Regions from separate parts of the Pseudomonas sp. CFBP 8772 genome, predicted to be linked through region 3. Evidence: predicted binding sites of a transcription regulator. Region 3 holds the regulator's gene; each other region holds the start of a gene.
The links. The regulator sigma-54, encoded in region 3, starts transcription at its own class of promoters, with help from an activator protein. The targets are predictions, from matches to a motif close to ANTGGCATNNANNTTGCTNT.
Positions count from the first base shown of each region.

Region 1: a site for sigma-54 is predicted at 1,677-1,696, ahead of flgB (flagellar basal body rod protein FlgB). Genes of this name have one in related genera too.
Region 2: a site for sigma-54 is predicted at 1,927-1,946, ahead of glnA (glutamate--ammonia ligase). Genes of this name have one in related genera too.

Region 1 is NZ_JACYUI010000001.1:38,899-42,174, forward strand. Features, by position in the region: gene cheR (protein-glutamate O-methyltransferase CheR) at 1-638, shown strand, start outside; gene flgB (flagellar basal body rod protein FlgB) at 1,739-2,146, shown strand; gene flgC (flagellar basal body rod protein FlgC) at 2,150-2,593, shown strand; gene IFT99_RS00185 (flagellar hook assembly protein FlgD) at 2,609-3,276, shown strand, end outside.
Region 2 is NZ_JACYUI010000016.1:84,099-87,374, reverse strand. Features, by position in the region: gene IFT99_RS24035 (cupin domain-containing protein) at 1-254, opposite strand, end outside; gene glnA (glutamate--ammonia ligase) at 422-1,828, opposite strand; gene thiI (tRNA uracil 4-sulfurtransferase ThiI) at 2,161-3,276, shown strand, end outside.
Region 3 is NZ_JACYUI010000005.1:213,626-216,901, forward strand. Features, by position in the region: gene rapZ (RNase adapter RapZ) at 1-320, opposite strand, end outside; gene ptsN (PTS IIA-like nitrogen regulatory protein PtsN) at 323-787, opposite strand; gene hpf (ribosome hibernation-promoting factor, HPF/YfiA family) at 800-1,108, opposite strand; gene IFT99_RS12955 (RNA polymerase factor sigma-54) at 1,185-2,678, opposite strand; gene lptB (LPS export ABC transporter ATP-binding protein) at 2,868-3,276, opposite strand, start outside.

The DNA.
Region 1 (3,276 bases), on a different contig from region 3:
AGCAGGTGGTCGATGCGATGACGACCAACGAGACGTTGTGGTTTCGCGATACGTACCCCTTCGAGGTGCTGAAGAACAAGGTCTTGCCTGAGGCGATGAAGGCCAGCCCCAACCAGCGTTTGCGCATCTGGTCGGCGGCCTGTTCTTCGGGGCAGGAACCGTATTCGCTGTCGATGTCTATCGATGAGTTCGAGCGCAGTAACCCGGGGCAGTTGAAGTCGGGTGTGCAGATTGTGGCCACGGATTTGTCGGGTTTGATGTTGAACAATTGCAAGACGGGTGAGTACGACAGTCTGGCCATCGGCCGGGGTTTGTCGCCGGACCGTCTGCAGCGTTTCTTCGATCAGAAGACGCCAGGGCGCTGGACGGTGAAGGCGCCGATCAAGAGCCGTGTGGAGTTCCGTTCGTTCAATTTGTTGGACAGTTATGCGGCGTTGGGCAAGTTCGATATAGTGTTCTGTCGGAACGTGCTGATTTATTTTTCGGCGGATGTGAAGAAGGACATTCTGTTGCGGATTCATTCGACGTTGAAGCCGGGGGGGTATTTGTTCCTTGGGGCGTCGGAGGCGTTGAACGGGTTGCCGGATCACTATCAGATGGTGCAGTGCAGTCCCGGGATTATTTATCAGGCCAAGTGATTGGCTGCGCTTTTGATTTGATGAGAACCCCGCTTAGGCGGGGTTTTTTGTTTTGTGTTGGCGCTGTAGGTCATCTGCCTAACGGCAGATATTTCGCCTTCGGCGAGTTACTTGGAAAAGCACCCCAAGTAACCAAGGGTGCTTGCTCCTGGTTGGGTTCCTCCTCCGTCGGAATACCCTCACTCCGGTCTCGCTCCGTGGGCCCACGCCGAACGGACATCCATGTCCTGACGGCGCTCTCGCCGCATCCCTGCGGCTCGGCCCACTGCGCGAGACCTGCGTTCAGCCTGCACCCAAGTCGCGTTTTGCGGTGTTTGAGCCTTTTGTGTAAGAAGATCAAAAGCGCTTTAAAACAGATCAACAGCTTCCCGGCTAAAGCCGGTCCTACGACGTGCGCGCCGTGTCAGAGATATCTGATCGTTCCCACGCTCCGCGTGGGTATGCATCCCGTGACGCTCTGCGTCACTTCCACGGCCTGAATGTGCGTCGTCTGCGGGACGCGGAGCGTCCGGAGCGGCATTCCCACGCGGAGCGAGGGAACGATCATCACTGACTGCACGCGGTGTATTAGTAGGACCGGCTTCAGCCGGGAAGCCTTTGATCTGCTCTTGATCTTCGTGCACAGCCAGCCCAGACGACGACAATCGCGACTTGGGTGCAGGCCGAACGCAGACGACGCGCAGTGGGCCGAGCGGCATGGATGCCGCGAGAGCGCCGTCAGGACATGGATGTCCGTTCGGCGCGGGCCCACGGAGCGTCGTCGGAGTGAGGGAACCCCGAGGTACGAGGGGCCTAACCAGGAGCAGGCACCCTTGGTTACTTGGGGTGCTTTTCCAAGTAACTCGCCGAAGGCGAAATATCTGCCGTTAGGCAGATGCTGTTAACCGGTCAGCAGGGCCGAGCACGGACCCATGTAACGGCAAAAAAACGGCACCGCCCTTGCCGCTTTTCTCCCATCGAGCGGAAATCCCTTGCCGCTTTTCTGTCATCCCTCCCCACCAACACCCCTGCAGCCCGCTAAAAACGGCACTTTCAGCATGTGGCACGCACCTTGCTATAACTCCTGCACGTACATCTGGTCAGCCCTCAAAGGTCCCGACATGAGCATCAGTTTTGAAAACGCCCTCGGCATCCACGAAAAAGCGCTCAACTTCCGCGCCCAGCGTGCTGAAGTGCTGGCCAACAACATCACCAACGCCGACACCCCCAACTACAAGGCCCGTGACCTCGACTTCTCCAAAGTCCTGGCCGCCGAAAGCGACAAAAGCAAAAACGGCCACTTCGCCCTCGACATGACCAACAGCCGTCACATCGAAGCCGAAGGCATGAGCGATGGCGAAGCCAGCCTGCTCTACCGCACCCCGTCGCAGCCGTCGCTGGACCAGAACACCGTCGACTCCCAAGTCGAAAATGCCAACTACGCCGAAAACGCCATCGGTTTTCAGGCCAGCTTCACCTTGCTCAACAGCAAATTCAAAGGGCTCGTTGCAGCCCTGCGCGGAGAGTAATCCATGTCCCTGTCCAGTGTTTTCAATATTGCCGGTAGCGGCATGAGTGCCCAGAACACTCGTCTCAACACCGTGGCCAGCAACATCGCCAACGCCGAAACCGTGTCCTCCAGCATGGACAAGACCTACCGCGCCCGCCATCCGGTGTTCGCCACGGTCTTCCAGGGTCAGGAATCCGGCGGCAGCGCCTCGCTGTTCGAAGACCAGGGCCAGGCCGGCACCGGCGTACAGGTTTCCGGCATCATCGAAGACGCCTCAAACCTCGAAGCACGTTACGAGCCAAACCACCCCTCGGCTGACAAAAACGGCTACGTCTATTACCCGAACGTCAACGTCGTCAACGAGATGGCCGACATGATCTCGGCCAGTCGTTCGTTCCAGACCAACGCGGAAATCATGAACACCGCGAAAACAATGATGCAGAAGGTCCTGACCCTGGGTCAGTGATAAAGGGCGAAATCCATGACGGTCTCAAGCACAGACGCTACCTCGACGTTCCTCAAAGGGCTGCAAAGCACGACCCCCGGGACCACAGGCACTAGCACCAAATCCAGCACCGACACCAGCAGCCTCACCGGCTCAAGTTCCCTGGGTAAGGATTCATTCCTGCAATTGCTTGTGACGCAAATGCAGAACCAGAACCCGCTCGATCCTCAGGACAACAGCGAGTTCGTGGCCCAGCTGGCTCAGTTCAGCAGCCTGGAAACCATGCAGAACCTGAGCACCTCGGTCGACTCGATCAGCACCATGTATCAGTCGTCCCAGGCGTTGCAGGCCTCGTCGCTGGTTGGCCGCTCGGTGACCGTGGACGCCGGTTCGACCTACGTCGACACCAGCAAGGCGATGACAGGTTCGGTGGTGCTGCCATCGTCCAGCACCGACACCACGGTGAAGGTCTACGACAGCACCGGTACCAACGTCGTGCGCACCATCGACTTGGGCACTCAAGCGTCCGGTACCACCTCCTTTAGCTGGGATGGCACGGATGACAGCGGCGCAGCGGTGGCAGCGGGCAATTACAGTTTCGTCGCCAACGGCAGCCTCAACGGCACCGCCACTCAGCTGAGCACCTATCTGCCGGCGACAGTGAACAGCGTGACCATGGGCACAACGGGCTCTGACATGACGTT
Region 2 (3,276 bases), on a different contig from region 3:
TAGGCCGCATTGGGCATCGGGTGCTCGTGCCATTTGAGGGCGGTGTTGGCGGGGATCTTGATGTTGAGGACCGTCAGCTCAGGGTTGCCGACAGGGTAGGCGTCATAGGGTGTTCCGTCCCAGGAAGTTGAGCTTTTGAGCAGAACGGTGGACTCGACCGTTGAGACTGGAGCGGAGCTGGACGTTTGCGCGGTAGCGCATCCGCCAAGGGCGATCATCGCCAGCAGCAGGCAGGCGGGGGTGATGTTGAGCATGAAAGAAATCCTTGTGCTTGTTGAAGAGCAGAAAGCACAAGGTTGCCGGAAGCATCGTTCCCATCTGCGGTACATATTTATAGCGACTGAACAATACGCGCTCAGTAACAAAAAAGGCCTCCCGAAGGAGGCCTCTTGTTCACGCGGCTTACGCCGGCGCGACTGGATCAGCAGCTGTAGTACAGCTCATATTCCAGTGGGTGTACGAAGGTGCGTACTTTGATTTCTTCTTCGGATTTCAGAGCGATGTAAGCGTCGATGAAGTCGTCGCTGAATACGCCGCCTTTGGTCAGGAACGCACGGCCTTTATCCAGTTCTTCCAGGGCTTCTTTCAGGCTGCCGCAAACTTGTGGGATCTCTTTCGCCTCTTCAGGCGGCAGGTCATACAGGTTTTTGTCAGCAGCATCGCCAGGGTGGATCTTGTTCTGGATGCCGTCCAGGCCAGCCATCAACAGGGCAGCGAATGCCAGGTAAGGGTTGGCTGCCGGGTCCGGGAAACGTGCTTCGATACGACGGCCTTTAGGGCTATTGACGTAAGGAATACGGATCGAAGCCGAACGGTTACGAGCCGAGTAGGCCAGCATGACCGGCGCTTCGAAGCCTGGAACCAGACGCTTGTACGAGTTGGTTGCCGGGTTGGTGAAGCCGTTCAGGGCCTTGCCGTGTTTGATGATGCCGCCGATGAAGTACAGAGCGGTGTCGGACAGGCCGGCATAACCTTCGCCTGCGAAGGTGTTCTTGCCATCTTTGGAGATGGACATGTGAACGTGCATACCCGAACCGTTATCGCCGTACAGAGGCTTGGGCATGAAGGTAGCGGTGCGGCCGTAAGCGTCGGCAACGTTATGCACGACGTATTTCAAGGTCTGAACTTCGTCAGCCTTTTTAACCAGCGTGTTGAATTTCACGCCGATTTCGTTCTGGCCAGCGGTTGCCACTTCGTGGTGGTGAACTTCGACGACCTGGCCCATTTCTTCCAGAGCGTTGCACATTGCGGTGCGGATTTCGTGGTCGTGGTCGAACGGTGGAACCGGGAAGTAGCCGCCTTTGATACCTGGACGGTGGCCCTTGTTGCCGCCTTCGATGTCAGCGTCGGACATCCACGAACCTTGTTCGGAGTAGATCTTGAACATGGAGCCGGAGATATCGGACTTGAATTTCACTTCGTCGAAGATGAAGAATTCTGGCTCAGGGCCGGCGAATACAGTGTCACCGATGCCGGTCGACTTCAGGTATTCCTCGGCGCGGTGAGCGATGGCGCGTGGGTCGCGATCGTAACCTTGCATGGTCGACGGTTCGATGATGTCGCAAACCAGGATCAGGGTAGGCTCTTCGGTGAACGGATCCAGGACGGCGGTTTCGTCGTCCGGCAGCAGGATCATGTCGGAGGCTTCGATGCCTTTCCAGCCCGAGATGGAGGAACCGTCGAACATTTTGCCGACTTCGAAGAAGTCGTCTTCCAGCGCATCGCGGGCCGGCATGGTCACGTGGTGCTGAGTGCCTTTGGTGTCCGTGAAGCGCAGATCAATCCACTTAACGTCATGATCTTTGATGAGTTGAACCGACTTCGACATGTTGTCCTCCGGGGTGGATTAGGGCCTGAGTAGTAGTGGGCCCTTCAATTTGGGTGATGCCGGGCGCGATACTCGACCAAGGCAACCTGCCTCACAAGGGAGCAATTTGCATGCCAGTGCCCTGTGTTGGGATTTCCTCGGGAATACCTGTCTTTTAGCGTGTTAAACGTCGCATATTCGAAAACAGGCGCACCGTTGTGGTGCCAAGTAATTGTATACAGGGCCGTTTTGGTGCGTGGACGATTGACTTTACGATAACTGGTTAAACCTTGAGCAATTTCCGCTATAATCCGCGCCCCCCTTTTTCGACCGGGACCTAGCGCGCTGTTTTCATGAAATTAATCGTCAAAGTCTTCCCAGAAATCACTATCAAAAGCCGGCCTGTGCGCAAGCGCTTCATCAAACAGCTGGCCAAGAACATCCGTACGGTGCTCCGCGATCTGGACCCGGCGTTGGTGGTGGATGGCGTGTGGGACAACCTTGAGGTCGAAACCAGGGTCGAGGATGCCAAAGTGCTGCGCGAGATGACCGAGCGGCTGAGCTGCATGCCCGGCATCACGCACTTTCTGCAGGTTGACCAGTATCCGCTGGGCGACATGGAAGACATCTATGAGAAGTGCAAGCTGCACTTCGGCGATGCGATCCCCGGCAAGATATTCGGGGTGCGCTGCAAGCGAGCGGGTCATCACGACTTCAGCTCCATGGAAGTCGAGAGGTACGTCGGCAGCAAGCTGCGCCGTGAATGCAACGCCGCCGGCATCTCGCTGAAGGCCCCGGAAGTCGAAGTCAGAATCGAAATCCGCGACCAGCGCCTGTTCGTGATTCACAGCCAGCACAACGGCATGGGCGGTTATCCGCTGGGTTCGCTTGAGCAGACCCTGATCCTGATGTCCGGTGGTTTTGACTCCACCGTGGCCGCGTACCAGATCATGCGTCGTGGCCTGATGAGCCATTTCTGCTTCTTCAACCTGGGCGGACGTGCCCACGAGCTGGGCGTGATGGAAGTCGCGCACTTCATCTGGAAGAAGTACGGCAGCTCCCAGCGCGTGCTGTTTGTCAGCGTACCGTTCGAGGAAGTTCTGGGAGAAATTCTCGGAAAAGTCGATAACAGTCATATGGGCGTAGTATTGAAGCGTATGATGTTGCGCGCCGCGACGAACATTGCCGACCGGCTGGAAATCGACGCGCTGGTCACCGGCGAGGCGATTTCCCAGGTGTCCAGCCAGACGCTGCCCAACCTGTCGGTCATTGATTGCGTGACGGAGAAGCTGGTCTTGCGGCCGCTGATCGCCAGTCACAAGCAGGACATCATTGACCTGGCCGATCAGATCGGCACCGGCGATTTTGCCCGGCACATGCCCGAATACTGCGGGGTGATTTCGGTGAACCCGAAGACCGCTGCCAAGCGCAACCGGGTCGAGCACGAAGAAAAATCGTTCGACATGGCC
Region 3 (3,276 bases):
CGGCGACGGGTCTCGGAAAAACGCTTGAGCAGGGTAGGTTCATCTGCATCGAGGAACAGCACGTCGCACTGGATGTGGCGGGCGCGTACCTCGGCGAGCATGCGTGGGAATCGGGTCAGGTGACTGGGCAGGTTGCGCGCGTCAATCGAGACCGCCAGTAAAGGCTCGGCCAATTCGGTGTTGATCAGTGCGCGCTCGGCCAGCTCCGGGAGCAGGCCGGCGGGCAAATTGTCGACGCAGTAGAAACCGCTGTCTTCAAGGACGTCGAGGGCCGTGCTCTTGCCGGAGCCGGAGCGGCCGCTGACGATGATCATGCGCATGATCAGTGACCGTTCTGGACGTCGAGCACGACGCTGTAAAGCTCTTCGTCGGTTTTGGCGGCGCGCAGGCGCTTACGCACATCGTCACGGTCGAGCATGCTGGCGATCTGGCGCAGCAGTTCCAGGTGAGCATCGGTGGCCGCTTCCGGGACCAGCAGCACAAACAGCAGGTCAACCGGCGCGCCGTCGATGGCGTCGAAATCGATGGGTTTCTCGAGATGCAGCACAGCGCTGACAGGCGTTGTACAGCCCTTCAGGCGGCAGTGGGGAATGGCGATGCCATTACCGAAACCGGTGGAGCCGAGTTTTTCACGGGCAATAAGGCTTTCAAACACCACCTGTTCATCAAGATCGGGCACTTGCTTGCCGATCATGCTGGCGATGTTTTGGAGTACGGCTTTTTTGCTGCCGCCTGGCACGTTCACGAGTGAACGGCCAGGGGTCAGAATATTTTCAAGTCGGATCATGAGTGGGGAGTGTCAGCGAGCAGTCGCGCCTTGCAGCAGACTTTGCTGTTTTTCCTTATGTTTTTTGAGTTGGCGGTCAAGCTTGTCGGCAAGCAGGTCAATGGCTGCGTACATGTCGTCGTGTTCGGCGTTGGCAACCACTTCAGCGCCAGGAACGTGCAAGGTGGCTTCGATCTTCTGCTTGAGCTTCTCGACCTCCATCGTGACCTGCACATTCGTGATCTTGTCAAAGTGGCGTTCCAGTCGGGCGAGCTTCTCGCCGATGTAGGTACGCAGAGGTTCGGTCACTTCCAGCTGGTGTCCACTGATGTTGACTTGCATACAGCTTCTCCTTCGTTGCCAGTGCATTAAGAGGCAGGCGTAATGCCTGCCACTGGAACACTTTGACGTGTGACCTTTACATCAGTCGCTTGCGTTCGCTGGACGGCGAGATCCCAAGGGATTCACGGTACTTGGCGACTGTGCGACGGGCCACTTGAATGCCTTGTGCTTCCAGTAAACCAGCGATCTTGCTGTCACTCAACGGCTTTTTCTGATTTTCCGCAGCGACCAGTTTTTTGATGATCGCGCGAATCGCCGTGGACGAGCATTCGCCGCCTTCCGAGGTGCTGACGTGGCTGGAAAAGAAATATTTGAGTTCGTAGATCCCGCGTGGGGTGTGCATGAATTTCTGCGTGGTGACCCGGGAAATCGTCGATTCGTGCATGCCGACGGCCTCAGCGATGTCATGCAGAACCAGCGGCTTCATGGCCTCGTCGCCGTACTCGAGGAAGCCGCGCTGGTGTTCAACGATTTGCGTCGCCACCTTCATCAGCGTCTCGTTACGGCTTTGCAGGCTCTTGATGAACCAGCGCGCTTCCTGCAGCTGATTGCGCATGAACGTATTGTCGGCGCTGGTATCGGCACGACGCACGAACCCCGCGTACTGCGGATTGACCCGCAGGCGCGGCACGGATTCCTGGTTCAGCTCCACCAGCCAGCGCTCGTTGTCCTTGCGCACGATGACGTCAGGCACAACGTATTCGGCTTCACTGGACTCGATCTGCGAGCCGGGGCGCGGGTTGAGGCTCTGGACCAGTTCAATGACCTGCCGCAGGTCGTCTTCCTTGAGCTTCATGCGGCGCATCAGCTGCGCGTAGTCGCGGCTGCCCAACAGATCGATGTAGTCGCTGACCAGCTTCTGCGCTTCCGCCAGCCACCTGGTTTTGGCCGGCAACTGACGGAGCTGCAGCAGCAGGCATTCGCTCAGGTTGCGAGCGCCGATGCCCGCAGGCTCGAACTGCTGGATGCGGTGCAGAACGGCTTCGATTTCGTCCAGCTCGATATCGAGCTCAGGATCGAAAGCGTCGAGCAATTCTTCCAGTGTTTCGTCGAGGTAGCCCTGGTTGTTGATGCAGTCGATCAGCGTCACGGCGATCAGGCGATCGGTGTCCGACATCGGCGCGAGGTTGAGCTGCCAGAGCAGGTGGCTTTGCAGGCTTTCGCCAACGGAGGTGCGGGTGGTGAAATCCCACTCGTCATCGTCATTGCTGGGCAGGCTGCTGGCGCTGGTCTGATAGACGTCTTCCCACGCGGTGTCGACAGGCAACTCGTTGGGGATGCGCTCGTTCCAGTCGCCCTCATCCAGATTGTCGACGGTAGGCGCCGATTCCTGGTAGGTGGGTTCCTGAACATCAGCGTTGGGCTTTTGCTCTACGTTATCCGCCAAGGGGTCGGCGTTGTCGAAATCGTCGCCTTCCTCCTGCCGTTCCAGCATCGGGTTCGACTCCAGCGCCTCCTGAATCTCCTGTTGGAGATCCAGCGTCGACAACTGAAGCAAGCGGATTGCCTGTTGCAGCTGAGGCGTCATCGTCAGCTGCTGGCCCATTCTCAAGACTAGCGAAGGTTTCATGGCAGGGCTTAACACCTTATTCGCCGGCGCACTGCGCGCCATTTACTACCAGGGCGCCGAGGGCGCCAACTTAAGCAAATTATATGCCTGAAGCTGGAGGGTTTGCCTAGAGTGTGATGACAATTAAAAAACGAGGTCGGCGATAGGGCGCGTTGCGGCGTACCGCACAACCTCGTGTCATCACTGCGGTTACAGGCGGAACTCGTGACCCAGATACACTTCCTTGACCAATTGGTTGGCCAGGATGGATTCGGCGTCGCCTTCGGCAATTAGCTGCCCATCGTTGACGATGTAGGCGGTTTCGCAGATATCCAGCGTTTCACGCACGTTGTGGTCGGTGATCAGCACGCCGATCCCTTTGGCCTTGAGGTGGTGAATGATCTGCTTGATGTCGCCTACGGAAATAGGGTCAACACCGGCAAAAGGTTCGTCGAGCAGAATGAATTTCGGCGAAGTGGCGAGGGCGCGTGCGATTTCCACGCGGCGACGTTCACCGCCCGACAGGCTCATGCCCAGGTTGTCGCGAATGTGGGTGATGTGGAATTCCTGAAGCAGGCTTTCCAGCTCCTTGCGACGGGCAGTGCGATCGAGCTCCTTG